One region of the Bordetella sp. FB-8 genome, then DNA from elsewhere that is predicted to be linked to it. Evidence: predicted binding sites of a transcription regulator. Region 1 holds the regulator's gene; the other holds the start of a gene.
The links. Region 1 encodes sigma-54, which starts transcription at its own class of promoters, with help from an activator protein. Its sites were predicted from a motif close to TGGCANGNAANCTGCTTT; they were not measured.

Region 2: adh (aldehyde dehydrogenase) is a predicted target of sigma-54. The motif match lies at 3,527-3,544, and genes of this name have one in related genera.

The regions. Positions count from the first base shown of each region.
Region 1 is NZ_KB907784.1:1,473,666-1,480,822, forward strand. It holds gene leuA (2-isopropylmalate synthase) at 1-502, opposite strand, end outside; gene H143_RS21360 (hypothetical protein) at 931-1,560, opposite strand; gene rpoN (RNA polymerase factor sigma-54) at 1,624-3,060, shown strand; gene H143_RS0107045 (GNAT family N-acetyltransferase) at 3,148-3,672, opposite strand; gene H143_RS0107050 (helix-turn-helix domain-containing protein) at 3,686-4,246, opposite strand; gene H143_RS0107060 (zinc-binding dehydrogenase) at 4,412-5,560, shown strand; gene H143_RS0107065 (bacterioferritin-associated ferredoxin) at 5,742-6,017, shown strand; gene H143_RS0107070 (citryl-CoA lyase) at 6,110-6,889, opposite strand; gene H143_RS0107075 (class I adenylate-forming enzyme family protein) at 6,886-7,157, opposite strand, start outside.
Region 2 is NZ_KB907784.1:1,615,181-1,622,337, reverse strand. It holds gene H143_RS0107755 (TRAP transporter substrate-binding protein) at 1-314, opposite strand, end outside; gene H143_RS0107750 (LysR family transcriptional regulator) at 430-1,356, shown strand; gene H143_RS0107745 (sigma-54-dependent Fis family transcriptional regulator) at 1,430-3,358, opposite strand; gene adh (aldehyde dehydrogenase) at 3,595-5,124, shown strand; gene H143_RS0107735 (DUF779 domain-containing protein) at 5,124-5,474, shown strand; gene H143_RS0107730 (SDR family oxidoreductase) at 5,514-6,269, opposite strand; gene selD (selenide, water dikinase SelD) at 6,315-7,157, opposite strand, start outside.

The sequences.
Region 1 (7,157 bases):
GCTGGGCCATGTACTTCATGATCAGCTTGGTGCCGGTGACCGCCACGTTCCTCACTTCGTCTTTGTTCATGTTGAAGACGATCTTTCGGAAGGCAGGGGCGCAGGCGTTGTAGAGGTGGATCATGGCGCGCTTGGCGCCGGCGGCCGCTTCCACCGTGCGGCTGATCAGTTCTTCACGCGCTTGCGTGAGCACGATGATGGTGACGTCGTCGGGAATGCGCTTATCGTCGATGAGCTTGCGCACGAAGTCGAAGTCGGTCTGCGAGGCCGAGGGAAAGCCCACCTCGATCTCCTTGAATCCGATCTTGACCAGTTGGTCGAAAAAGCGCAGCTTGCGCTCGACGGTCATGGGCTCGATCAGGGCCTGGTTGCCGTCGCGCAGATCGGTGCTCATCCAGATGGGCGGGTGCGTGATGCGTTGGCTGGGCCAGGTGCGCTGGGCGTAGTCGTCCGCGAAGGGGCGAAACGGGATGTATTTGGTGGCAGGGTTGGCAAGCATCATGTCGGGGTCCTCGGGTCTTGTGAATCCGTTGTACCGGCTGCTGGCCAGGGTGGCGGCCAGGGCAACGTCCGCTAGGCGGCGGTGCCGGCATCAGTGCGCACGATGGTGCGGGCTGGATTCTGATTTTTTACAAGTAGGGGCAGGCTTGTGGCAAGCTGCGCCGCGGCAGGGATGAGCGCGGCCCGGGGGCTGCCGAACACCACGAACACTAGGCTCGGCAACCGATCGCTAGGTGTAGGGATAGCGCTAGAGCGGCTGGGACAGCCAGGAGGAAAGAACGCGCTGCGACAGACCCGGCGCGGGCGTTGCCCCAAGCCGTGGTGTGTGCAAAAAAGGTGCGTTGCGCATTCATCTTTCTAGTCTTTCATATTTTTCGCGGCAACGCAAATTTTTGCCTGGGGCGGCCCGGCCGCCCCGGAGCCGGCGGATCAGCGCGTTCGGCTCAGTGTGGGCTCGGCCTGGCGCCGCGCCGCGCGCGGCGGCTCCTCGAGTCCGGCATCGCCGACGGCGCCCTGGTCGAGGATGGCGCTCTGCGCCCGAGTCAGGGCGATCTTGCCGATGCGGTTGCTGCGCAGCTCGCGGTGCGCGCGCTGCAGGTCGCCGACGGTGAAGGGTTCGCTGCGGTCTTGCCAGACCCAGCGCAGCACATCGGCCACCTCCTCGCACAAATTGGGGCGCAGCTCGGCTAGTACGCGGCTGTTGACCGTGTAGAGTCGGCCGGAGGCCAGGCTGGAGAGTATCCAGGTCTTGAGCGAATAAAGAACGATGAGCGTCCAGATGAGCGCAAGGATGCGCCACAGCCAGGGGTTGATGAATCCGTAGAGCAGGCTGACGGCCGACGGTCCCAGGATGTGCTGCCAGCTCAGTCCGACTCCCTGATCCAAGCTTTGGATCCAGGGCGAGGCGTCGTTCAATATCCACGATGCGACATAGATCCAGATGCCCGCGGCGATGACGATGCCCACGGCCAGGATGGCCAGGCGCGTCAACGACAGCTTGAAAAGGGTCTGGCCGATGAGGCGGCGGTCCTGGCGTATACGGTCGGGAGTGGCTGGCATGTCTGGCGTGAGAAGGTTGGGCATCCGGGCGGCTGCGCCCGATTGACCTATATGATTGTACCTATGAGCAATCGTCCCGCCCTGGAAATTCGTCAAGGCCAGCATTTGGCTTTGACGCCGCAACTGCAACAGTCCATTCGGCTGTTGCAGCTGTCGTCCGTCGAACTTGAAATGGAGATTTCCCAGGCGCTGATCGAAAACCCGCTGCTCGAACGCGACGACGATCCGACCCCGGCAGCCGAAGCGGCCGATCCGCAGCGCGAAGATTCGATGGAGCAGGCCGACGCCCCGGGCGAATCGGCCGAATCGCGCTCCGATGAGATGCCCGGCTCGGGCGGAGTGTATTCCGATGACGACGACGGCATGCCGCAGGCCGCGCACACCGATACGCTGCGCGAACATCTGCTGGGCCAGCTTGCGTTGACGCGCGCCCTGGCGCGCGACCAGACCCTGGTGGGCATACTGATCGACGAACTCGACGACAACGGCTACCTGGGATCACCGCTGGAAGAGATACTGTCTTGGTTGCCGCCCGAGCTCGATGTCGATGCCGACGAATTGCGCGCCGCGCTGATGCTGCTGCAATCCTTCGATCCGCCTGGCATCGGTGCGCGCGACATGCCCGATTGCCTGCGGTTGCAACTGCGCGACCCCGATGTTTCGCGCCTGCCGGAGGCAGCCGATGCCCGGGTGCTGTCCTGCGCGCGGCAGCTATGCGCCCAGCACCTGCCGCTGCTGGCGGCGGGCAACCCGGCACGGCTGCGCGAAGTCCTGCAGTGCGATGCCGACACCTTGCGTTCGGCCTATGCGCTGATCGTGCGGCTGGACCCGCGCCCCGGCCGCGCCTGGACCGTGCCGGCGGCCGACTACGCCGTGCCCGACGTGCTGGTGCGCAAGACCGGCCAGGGCTGGCGGGCCGTACTCAACAGCGCCGTGGTGCCGCGCCTGCACGTCAATGGAGTCTATGCCCAGATGCTGGGCAATCGGCGCGAAGGCGGCCATGCCGCTTTGCAGGCCCAGCTGCAGCAGGCGCGCTGGATGATACGCAATGTCGAGCAGCGCTTTGACACCATCCTGCGGGTGTCCCAGGCCATCGTGGCGCACCAGTCGGACTTCCTTACCCACGGCGCCGCGGCCATGCGTCCTTTAATACTCAAGGACATCGCCAGCGAGCTTGGTTTGCATGAGTCCACGATTTCACGCGCCACAGTGCAGAAGTACATGCTCACGCCGTTCGGCACCATGGAACTCAAGCGCTTCTTTGGCACGGGAGTAGCGACCGACACCGGCGATGCCGCTTCGGCCACGGCGGTGCAGGAGCACATCCGCAAGATGGTGGCCGAGGAAAACCGCGGCAAACCCCTGTCCGACAACCAGATCATGCAGTGTCTGTCCGAGCGCGGCATCGTGATCGCCCGCCGCACGGTGGCCAAGTACCGCGAGGCGCTGCGCATCGCGCCGGCGGCGTTGCGCAAGGCGCAGGCGCAGGTGATGCGTTAGAGGCCGGGCGCCCAGCCGGTTCCCTACTCTGGGTTGTCTTGGTGATATCCGTAACGGCGTAGTGGCTGCGGTACCGGATGATCCGCTCTAGATCCTGCGATACATATAGGTGGTCGCGTGTCTGGCCTCGCCGTCCGGGTTCCATGCGTAATCGGGTATCACGCCCGCGACCTCGAAGCCGACGCTCGCATACAGCGGCTGCGCGGCGTCGCCGGTTCGCGTATCCAGGGTGATGAGCGTCTTGCCGAGTTCGCGCGCGCGATTGATGGCGTGATTCATGAGCGCCCGGCCGATGCCGAGCCTGCGCGCGCGCGGATGGACAATCATCTTCGCGATCTCGCAGCGATGAGGCTGATTGGCCGGCATACACGTAAGCAACTGCACCGTGCCGACAATGTCGCCATCGTGCTGCGCGCCCAAGAGGATTCTTCTTCCGGCAACGACCTCGGGGCGGACGCCTTCCAGCCAGAAGCGGGCCGCGTCGTCGAGAGAGAGCGGTGTCATGAAGCCTATGGCCGCGCCCAGGGCGACGCTGTCGGCAAGGATGCGGGAAAACGCTTGCACGCTTTGTTCGAGCGCGGGACCGTCGATTTCGATGATGTGCGGTGTCATGCGGGGCCGTTCCTTATGCCATGGCAATGATGTATCGGGCGGGCTGGTGGCCAGTCTCGAAGCACGATGCGCCGCGCAGCCGGTACCGCAGGCAGTCGCCCGGGGCCAGCTCGTGCCGGACTCCGTCGACAGTGAGCACGAGCGCGCCGGACAACAGCACGAGATGGTGTTCATGGCCCGCGAAGGCCGGGCGCTCGTAGGCAATGCGCTGGCGGGGTTCGATCGCGCACTCGATCATTTCGAGCTGCAGCTGGCGGTTGGGGGGCGAGAGCGAGCGCCTCGAGTAGCCATGTTCGAGGTCCTGCCAGACACTCTGTTCGGCATGGCGCACCAGCGGCGGAAAGTCCGCCTCCAGCGGAGCCAGCAGTTGCGAGAGAGGCAGGACGAAGGCCGATGCCAGGCGGCCCAGCGTTTCCGCCGTGGGGCTTACCTCGCCGTTTTCGATCCGCGACAGGGTGGCCCGGCTGACGCCGCTGCGGGCGGCCAGATCCTGCAGCGTAAGCCCGCGATCCGTGCGTAAGGTGCGTAGATGCTCGGCGAGGGAACGGTTCTGATTGATCTTGGGTTCATTCATATATGGGAATATATCCCGTATATGGGAAAATTTGGGGCGGTTATTGGCCCCGGACCGTCTGCCCTTCGAGGCGTGCGCTGCGCCCGGGCCGGCTTTTGCCCGCATTGCATTGCACGTTTTCGATCATTCCCGTTCAAACCGAATTATCGTCTGGCAGATGAACGCATGGATACCTGCATCGGAGGTGGGAATATGGCCTGGACCGGACGCGAATTGCGATCCACGATCAACGAGGACGGCACGCTCGTCCTGTCGCTGGAACAAGTCGAATTGACAGAACCCGGCGACGACGAGGTCATTGTCCGCATCGAGGCGACGCCGCTCAATCCCAGCGATATCGGTCTGCTGCTGGGTCCGGCGGACCTGTCCCGCATCGTGTCCGATGCTCCCGGCGCACGCATCGCGTTTGCCGTGCCACCGACGCGCCTGGCGGCGGTCGCCGGCCGGCTGGGCGTGTCGCTGCCCGTCGGCAACGAGGGCGCGGGCCTGGTCGTGGCGGCGGGAAGGAATGCGGCCGCTCTCGAAGGCAAGCGCGTCGGCATGTCCGGCGGCGCCATGTACGCCGACTACCGCAGGATCGGCATGCACGATGTGATGCTTCTGCCCCCGGGCGCCAATGCCGCGGACGGCGCCTCCATGTTCATCAACCCCTTGACCGCCCTCGGCTTTGTCGACACCGCCCGCCGGGAAGGCCACAAGGCCATCGTCCACGCGCCGGCCGCGTCCAATCTGGGCCAGATGCTGCAACGGATCTGCCTGGCCGATGGCATCGCGCTGGTCAATATCGTGCGTTCCGAGGAGCAGGCCGCCTTGCTGCGAGGCATCGGTGCGACTCACGTGCTCAACAGCAAGGACGAGGACTTCGCCGCCCGCCTGACCGACGCGGTTGCGCAGACAGGCGCCACCATCGCTTTCGACGCGATCGGCGGCGGCAAGCTCGGCAGCGACATCCTGCTGGCCATGGAACGCGCCGCCGCCCGGCGGCCGGGCGCCTACAGTCGATATGGCACCGCCGTTTTCAAGCAGCTCTACATTTACGGCAGCCTCGACCCCGCGCCGATCTTGCTGGATCGCGCCCCGCTGGGCTATGCGTGGAGCGTGTCGGCGTGGCTGCTCTTTCACTACCTGTCCAAGATAGGCCCCGATGCCGCGCAGCGCCTTCGCCAGCGCGTGGCCGACGAGCTGACCACGACCTTCGCCAGCCACTACACGCGCACCATCGGCCTGGCCGAAGTGCTGCGGCCCGAGGTGCTGCGCGCCGTCGAGCGCAAGGCGACCGGCGAGAAATTCCTGATCGATCCACGGCAGGGCTGATGTGCCGCTGCCGCCAGCGGTCTCCTGTCTCCAAGGAGAGGCTTTGTGGCGCGGCATGGAAAGCGGCATGCCGGATCCGGCATTGCGTCCGAGCCCGGCCATGCCTCCTTGTCACGTTGCATTACATATTTTGGCCGCCTGCCCCTTGTCCGTGCAGTATACAAAGACGATAATAATTCGCATGTATATTTGCATCTGCAATGCCATCACCGAGCGTCAGGTCCGCGCCTGCGTCGACGCGGGCGCCGTATCGCTGGATGACCTGCAGTTCGAATTGGGCGTCGCCTCGTGCTGCGGCCGTTGCGCCAGCACGGCCTGCGAATACCTGCCCGGCGGACGCGCCTCCAGTGTCTGCGAGGTGCGCGATGTCACACGGCCGGTGAAACCGGCCGAGGTCCTGGTCGAACAGGGCCAGGCCGCCAACAGCTCGCCCATTCCTGTCGTCGCCGCAGCCTGAGGCCGGCGGCCATATTCTGCAGTCGCCCCTTTTCTGCGGGAGGCCCGGGCCCTGCCTGGCCGCGGCCGGTCGTGCAGGCACCGAGCGCCCGGTCATTGCCCCAGTTGATGAGACTTGCCCTTGCCCACATACGGAATGGCATGGTCTATGGTTTCCCAGATGAAGCGACCCGAGGGGCTTTGCTGTTCTTCGGCGACGTGGGAAACCAGGCCGGCCGCGCGCGAAATGACGGCGAAGCCCCGCATGAGATCGGTGGGCACGCCCATGCCCCCCAGCAGGGCGGCGACGGCGCCGGTGGCGTTGATGGTGATGTGCTTGCCATAGGCCTGATCCACGGCCTGGGCCAGCAGGCGCAGGGCGCACACCGCGCTCTGGTCCAGTTCCGGTTCGGCTTCGGCCAGCGCCAGCAATTTCACAGCCCTTGGATCATCGGGCTTATGCAGGTGGTGGCCAAAGCCGGGCAAGGCCTCCCGGCTGCTGCGATGCTCGGCGGCGATGGCCTGGGCCTGGGCCTGCGGATCGCCGGCGCGGCGAATGCGGTCCAGCAGGCGCGAGCAGTTTTCCATGGTGCCGACAAAGCGGCTGCCCACGGACATCAGGCCGGCCGCGACCGCGCCTTGCAGGTTTTCCCGCGCGCTCATGTAGGTAACGCGAGTGGCTATGGCGCTTGGTGTCAGGCCGTGCTCCATCAAGGTGATGAGCACGGCGTCGAGCATGCGCAGATCGACCGGCCGGGCTTCGCGGCCCATGATCTGCGAAAACATCACTTCGGTGAAGGTCTTCTTGCCGATCAGGTCCTCGACCAGATCGGCGTCGCGATAAGACATGCCGGCGAGATGGTGCGCGCAGAGGCGGGTTACAGGTGTGTTCATGGCGTTTCCTTGAGAACGAGATTGCGCACTTCGGTTTTGAGCACCTTGCCGACCGACGATCGCGGCAGGCTCGCATAAATATGGAAATGCTTGGGCGTATGCACCGGGCCGACGAGCGCGCGCACGTGTGCTTTCATCTCGTCGTCGCCGGCCCGGGCGCCGGGGTGAAATTGCACGGCGGCATGTACGGCCTCGCCCCATTTTTCATCGGGGACTCCGAAGACCGCGCATTCGTACACGGCCGGGTGAGTCGACAGCGCATTTTCGA
Region 2 (7,157 bases), 140 kb from region 1:
GGCACGACCGTGGCGATGACCAGCGCCGACGGCGTGTACAGCTCCACGGCGCCGGCCCGTACCTGGGTCAGCATGTCGGTGTCGCCGCCCAACTGGTTGTTGGGGAAGATATTGATCTGCAGCCGGCCGTTGGACTCCTTCTTGATGCGGTCGGCCGCCTGCTGCGCACGCACGTTCAGCGGATGCGACATCGGCAGGTTGTTGGCGTACTTGTAGACAAACTCGGGCGCGGCGCGGGCGAACCGCGGCACGCCCAGGTACAAGGCAGGCGACGCGGCGAGCGTCTTCAGAAATGTGCGACGTTTGGCGAACACGGGTGTCTCCTTGAAAACGGGCGATGTGCCGCCTACCGGCCGTCGCCTCTTCAGTTCGCACAATTTACCGTCAGGACTAAAATTGGAAAAACAGAAAATTCAAATCGATTAAGCGATGAAAGAGATAAATCTGTCTAGCCGCGATCTACGCGCCTTCCTTGCGCTGGCCGACCAGCACAGTTTCACGCGCGCCGCGCAAGTCTGTCATTTGTCGCAATCGGCGTTCAGTTCGCTGATCCGCGCCATCGAAGACACGCTGGGTGCGCGGCTGTTCGACCGCGACACCCGCAACGTCGAGTTGACCCCGCAAGGGCGCATGCTGGAGGAATCGGCACGCCGCATGGTGGGGCAGTTCGACGCGATGATCGACGAATTCCGCGGCTATGCCACCTTGCGCAAGGGCCGCGTCTCGATCGCCGCTCTGCCTTCGATCGCCGCCGGCTGGCTGCCTGGAGTATTTGCCGAATTTCGCCAGCGCCATCCCGGCATCGACCTGGGACTGGCGGATACACTCTCTGCGCCCAGCCTGGAGCTGGTGCGCACCAACAGCGTGGACTTCGCCCTGGCCTCGTCGGACACGCCAGCTCAGGACTTGGAATCCAAACTGCTGTGCAACGACCATTTCCACCTCGTATGCCGGCAGGATCATCCGCTGGCAAGCCGGCCCCGCATCAGCGCGCGCGACCTCGCCGCCGCCCCCTTCATTCATCTGGCCCGTTCGCACAGCGTGCGAATGCAGCTCGAGCGCGCCTTCCATCCCATGCCTATGAATATCGTTCTGGAAGTCGAACAGTTGGCCACGCTGACCGGCATGATTGCCGCGGGGCTGGGCATAACTGTCGTACCCGCCCTGACCTTGTACGAACTGGACCGCCCGGGATTGGTGAGCCGGCCGCTCAGCATGCCGGGGCTGGTACGCAAGATCTGTCTGATCCGGCGCCGCGGGGCCAGCCTCTCGCCAGCCGCGCAACAGCTGTACGACCTGATGCTGCAGATGCGGCCGACGACCGGCCCTGCCATGCGCGTGGCGCGCCGGGCGTGATCGGCTGGCGCGTCAGTCCACCGTGCGCGGCGCGCGGCTGCTACGCGGCCGCCCTACGCAGCTTCAGACAGCATCATTTTGCGCGCGCCGGCTTGGCCCAACGATACAGCGTGCTGCGATGCACGCCCAGGCGCCGCGCCGCGCCGCTCATGCTGCCGCCGCACGCAGCCAGCGCTTCCCGCACCGCGGCATCGGTCAGAACCTTGAGATCGGCGGGCGCGCGCGCCTGCGCCGCCATGTCCGCTGGCAGCATGTCCAGCCGCGTCTGGCCTTCGGTTTCGGCCAGGACCCGCAAGGTGCGCAGCGTGGCGACCAACTGCCGGAAGTTGCCCGGCCAATCGTAGGCAGTCAGTGCCTGCAGGACTTCCTGCGGCAGGTCCGGCCCGTCGTGCGCCGGCAAGGCGCCCGACGACCACAAGGCCTGCACAATGCGGGCACGGTCGGCGCGATCGCGCAAGGCGGGCAGACACATCGTGTACTCGGCGATGCGAAAGTACAGATCGGCGCGCAAGACATTCTGCTCGGCCGGCCCCAGGGGTCGGTGCGTGGCGCAGATCAGCAGGAAATCCACCGGCACGCAACGCGCGCCGCCCAGCGGCGTCACTTCCCGGTTCTGCAACACGCGCAGCAAGCGGGCCTGCGCAGGCAGGGGCATGTCGCCGATCTCGTCCAGGAAAAGCACGCCGCCTTGCGCCTGGCGCAGCAATCCTTTGCTGCCCTGTCTGCGCGCACCGGTGAAGGCGCCCTCCTCGTAGCCGAACAACTCGGATTCGATCAGGCTCTCGGGCAGCGCGGCGCAATTGATGGCCACGAAGGGACCATCGGCGCGCGCGCTGCGGGCATGCATCTGCCGCGCAAAGACTTCCTTGCCCGTTCCGGTCTCGCCCTGCAGCAGTATTGCAACGCCCGCATCGAGCAGGCGAACGGCGCGGGCCAGGTCGGCCAGCGCCCCCGCATCGAACCAGGGTGCGGGTTCACCGGGCCGGGACAGGCGCGCCGACGTGGATGGTCTTGCCTCCCGACGCGGAACAGGCAGCGACTCGCGCGCAAGATCGAGGACCGCGGCCCGCTCGGCTTCGCCCGGAACGGACACAGGGCTTGGCGCGGCGGCGGACGCGGACTGCACCAGGCGGACATGCAATAGCGCACCGTGCAGCCGGCGTAAAGTTCCGCGCGCGGCCGCCTGGGCCGGAGCCTGGACGAACAGATCTTCATAGCACAACACGCCCAGCGCGCTCGCGTCCAAGGCCAGCAGGCGCAGAGCATGCCGGTTGGCCGCGACCAGCCTGCCGCCGTCGAAGGCCAACAAGCCCTCGTGCGCGCTGCCGAGCAGGCCCGGCTCATCGTGCACGGCCAACCGCAGGCAATGCGCATAGTCCTGGTCGAACAGGCGCCGCTCGATCTGGTCCACCGCCCAGGTCACCAGGGCAAGCGCATGGCCGCTGCCTTGCGCGGCCGGGCCGGACAAGTCCAGCAATCCCAGCGTGCGGCCGCGAGGGTCGGAAATCGGCACCGCGGCACAAGTCAGGATGCGGTTGGATTCGAAATAGTGTTCATGCCCGCGCACTTCGATGGGCCGATGTTCGACCAGCGCCGTTCCGATGGCGTTGGTGCCGGCGGCCGACTCGCTCCAAAGCGCGCCGGGCATGAGCGATACCTTGGCGGCACAATCGGCGAACGCGTCGTTGCCGGCGGCATCCAGCACGCTGCCGGCGGCATCGGTAAGCAGGACCAGTCCACTGGACTGGCGCACCTCTTGCGCCAGCAGCGCCATGATGGGCCGGCCGAACCTGCGCAGGTCTTCGTTGCGCTGGCGCAGTTCACGCAACTCGCCCTGGGTGGGCAGCTGCATGCGGCTGGAGCCAGACATGTCGTGTCCGATGTCGGCGCAACGGCGCCAGGATCGAAGAATCGGTTCGGCGAGAACGCTGGCGGGCACAACGCCCTGTTCGAGAAACTGGCGGCGCGCGCTTTCCAGCCGCGGGATTCGGGGGTTAGCCATGACTGTCTCCGATCGGTGTGCTGCGACACCTGTTTCGGCCCGTTGTCGCATTTTGCGACGCTGTCTGGCGCATCCGCCGTTCAGGCGGACCGCTCTTGGAGCCGAGGTCTTTACTTTCGCATGGCGGCATATGGGCTGTCCATCACTGCCGCGACGCGGCACAAGCTCTGGCACGCTTATTGCATGGAATGAAGCGGGGCTTTCATTCCCTACATTCAAACAAACAGGAGACACGCATGGATACCGCAACCCGCATCGCTCCGGGCGTCTATGGCTCGCCCATCGACATCAAGAAACAGTACGAGAACTTCATCGGCGGCCGCTGGCGCGCGCCGGCCGACGGCCAGTACTTCGACAATGTCACGCCGGTGACCGGCAAAGTCCTATCGCGCCACGCGCGCTCCTGCGCGGCCGACATCGACGCGGCGCTGGACGCGGCGCACAAGGCCGCCCCGGCCTGGGGTTCGAGCTCCGTGACGGAACGCTCGCGCCTGCTCAACCGCATCGCCGACGTCATCGAAACCAATCTCGAACTGCTGGCAACCTCCGAGACCTGGGACAACGGCAAGCCCATCCGCGAATCGCGCGCCGCCGACCTGCCCCTGGCGGCGGATCACTTTCGCTACTTCGCCTCGGTGATCCGCTCGCAGGAAGGCGGGCTGTCGGAGATCGACAACGACACCGTGGCTTATCACTTCAAGGAGCCGCTGGGCGTGGTCGGCCAGATCATTCCGTGGAATTTCCCCCTGCTCATGGCCGCCTGGAAGCTGGCGCCCGCGCTGGCAGCCGGCAACTGCGTGGTGATCAAGCCGGCCGAGCAGACGCCGCTCACGCTCATGATCTTCGCCGAGCTGATCGCCGACGTGCTGCCCCCGGGCGTGCTGAACATCGTCACCGGTTTCGGCCTGGAAGCGGGCAAGCCCCTGGCATCGAGTTCGCGCATCGCCAAGATCGCCTTTACCGGCGAAACCACCACCGGCCGTCTCATCATGCAGTACGCGTCGCAGAACCTGATACCGGTCACGCTGGAGCTGGGGGGCAAGTCGCCCAACATTTTCTTTGCCGACGTGGCGGCGCAAGACGACGATTTCCTGGACAAGGCCATCGAAGGCTTCGTGATGTTCGCGCTCAACCAAGGCGAGGTCTGCACCTGCCCCAGCCGTGCCTTGATCCAGGCCTCGATCTACGATCGCTTCATGGAACGCGCCGTGGCGCGCGTCAAAGCCATCAAGCAGGGCAACCCGCTCGATGCCGACACCATGATCGGCGCCCAGGCCTCCAGCGAGCAATTGGAGAAAATCCTCTCCTATCTCGATATCGGCAAGCAGGAAGGCGCCAAGGTGCTGACGGGCGGTGCGCGCGCCGATCTGGACGGCGACCTCAAGGGCGGCTATTACGTCCAGCCCACGGTGTTCCAGGGAACGAACAAGATGCGCATCTTCCAGGAGGAGATCTTCGGCCCCGTGGTGTCGGTCACGACCTTCAAAGACACTGAAGAAGCGCTGTCCATCGCCAACGACACGCTGTACGGTCTGGGCGCCGGGGTCTGGTCGCGCGACGCGAACACCTGCTATCGCATGGGCCGCGCCATCAAGGCCGGACGTGTCTGGACCAATTGCTATCACGCCTATCCCGCGCATGCGGCCTTCGGCGGCTACAAGCAATCGGGCATCGGCCGCGAAAACCATCAGATGATGCTCAATCACTACCAGCAGACCAAGAATCTGCTGGTGAGCTATAGCCCGAAGAAACTCGGATTCTTCTGATGAGCACCGTCGCCGCGACACCGGCCGCGCTCGCGCTGATCGCGGAACTGACGGCGCAGTACGGCCCGATCATGTTCCATCAATCGGGCGGCTGCTGCGACGGCAGCTCCCCCATGTGCTATGCGCAAGGGGATCTGCTGGTGGGCGACGGCGACGTGCTGCTGGGCGAGATCGGCGGGGCGCCGTTCTACATTGGCGCCGCGCAGCACGCCGCATGGCGCCACACGGATCTGATCATCGACGTGGTGCCGGGCCGCGGCGGCATGTTCTCCCTGGACAACGGCCGGGAGGTGCGCTTTCTGACCCGCTCGACGGTCTGCATGCCACCCTCGCCGGCCGCCGCGCCGTAGCGGCCGGCATGCCGACGGCCCGGCGTGTCGGGCTGCGCTTCAGCGCCCGCCCGACACGTCGATGAATGTGCCGGTGGTATATGAGGCCTCGTCCGAGCACAACCACAGCACGGCGGCGGCCACTTCATCAGGTGTGCCGCCGCGCTTGAGCGGAACGGCGTCCTTGAGGCGGTCGATGCGGCCGGGTTCGCCGCCGCTGGCGTGTATTTCCGTGTGGATGAGCCCGGGCCGCACCGCGTTCACGCGTATGCCGTCGCCGGCGACCTCCTTGGCCAGGCCCAGGGTCAGCGTATCCACCGCTCCCTTGCTGGCGGCATAGTCCACGTATTCGTTGGGCGCACCCAGGCGGGCCGCCATGGACGAGATATTGACGATGACACCGCCCAGGCCGCCGTTGCGCGGCGCCATGCGCCGCACGGCTTCGCGGCAGCACAGAAAGGTGCCCAGCACATTGGTGTCCAGGATGCGGCGTATGCGCGCCGCGCTCATCTGTTCGACCGTAGCCTGTCTGTCGAGCACGCCGGCGTTGTTGACCAGCGCGTCGAGCCGGCCGTAGGCCTGCTGCACGCGCTCGAACAGGGTCATGATCTGGTCCTCCTGCGCCATGTCGGCCTGCACTGCGATGGCCTGGCCGCCTTGCGCGCGTATGGCCTGGACCACGGCGTCGGCGGCATCGCCGCGCTGGTGGTAGTTGACGCAGACCGCGTAGCCGCGACTGCCCGCCAGCAGCGCCGTTGCGGCGCCTATGCCCCGGCTGGCGCCGGTGACGAGCATGACTTTGGATTGCGTTGTCATATGCAGTGCCTATTTCCTAGGAGTGTGGCCGACCGCCTGGAAGCATCACTCGACATGCACGCCGGGCTCGCCCTCGCGCATCTCCCCGATAACGGCGGCATGGCCGAAGCCCTGGCTGCGGAAGATGTCGAGTACGCGCTCGGTTTCTTGCGCGGCGCAGGCCACCAGCAGCCCGCCGGAGGTCTGCGGATCGGTGAGCAGCGCGCGGGCCGTGTCGTCCACGCCGGCGCCCAGGCGTATGGACTCGCCGTACGACGCCCAATTGCGTCCCGAGGCGCCGGTGATCACGCCCTGCGCCGCATAGGCCTGCGCCTGGTCCAACCACGGCAGGTCGGCCAGGCGCACATGCGCGGCCAGACCCGCGCCGCGCGCCATCTCCAGCGCGTGGCCCAGCAGGCCGAAGCCGGTGACATCGGTGATGGCATGCACGCCGGGCAACTCGGACAGGGTCGCACCGGGCCGGTTAAGCTGTGTGGTGGCTTCGATCATGACGCGATAGCCGGCCGCATCGAGCAGATTCTTCTTGAGCGCGGCGGACAAAATGCCCACGCCCAGCGGCTTGCCCAGGATCAGCACGTCGCCCGCGCGCGCATCGGCATTGCGCTTGACGCGCTTGGGATGCACCAGGCCCATGGCGGCCAGTCCGTAGATGGGTTCGACCGAATCGATCGAATGGCCGCCCGCCACCGGGATGCCCGCCTCGGCGCACACCGACTCGCCGCCGCGCAGCACGTCGGCGATGACTTCGTGCGGCAACACATTGATGGGCATGCCCACGATGGCCAGCGCCAGAATGGGCGTGCCGCCCATGGCGTAGACGTCCGACAGCGCATTGGTCGCGGCGATGCGGCCGAAGTCGTAGGGATCGTCGACGATGGGCATGAAGAA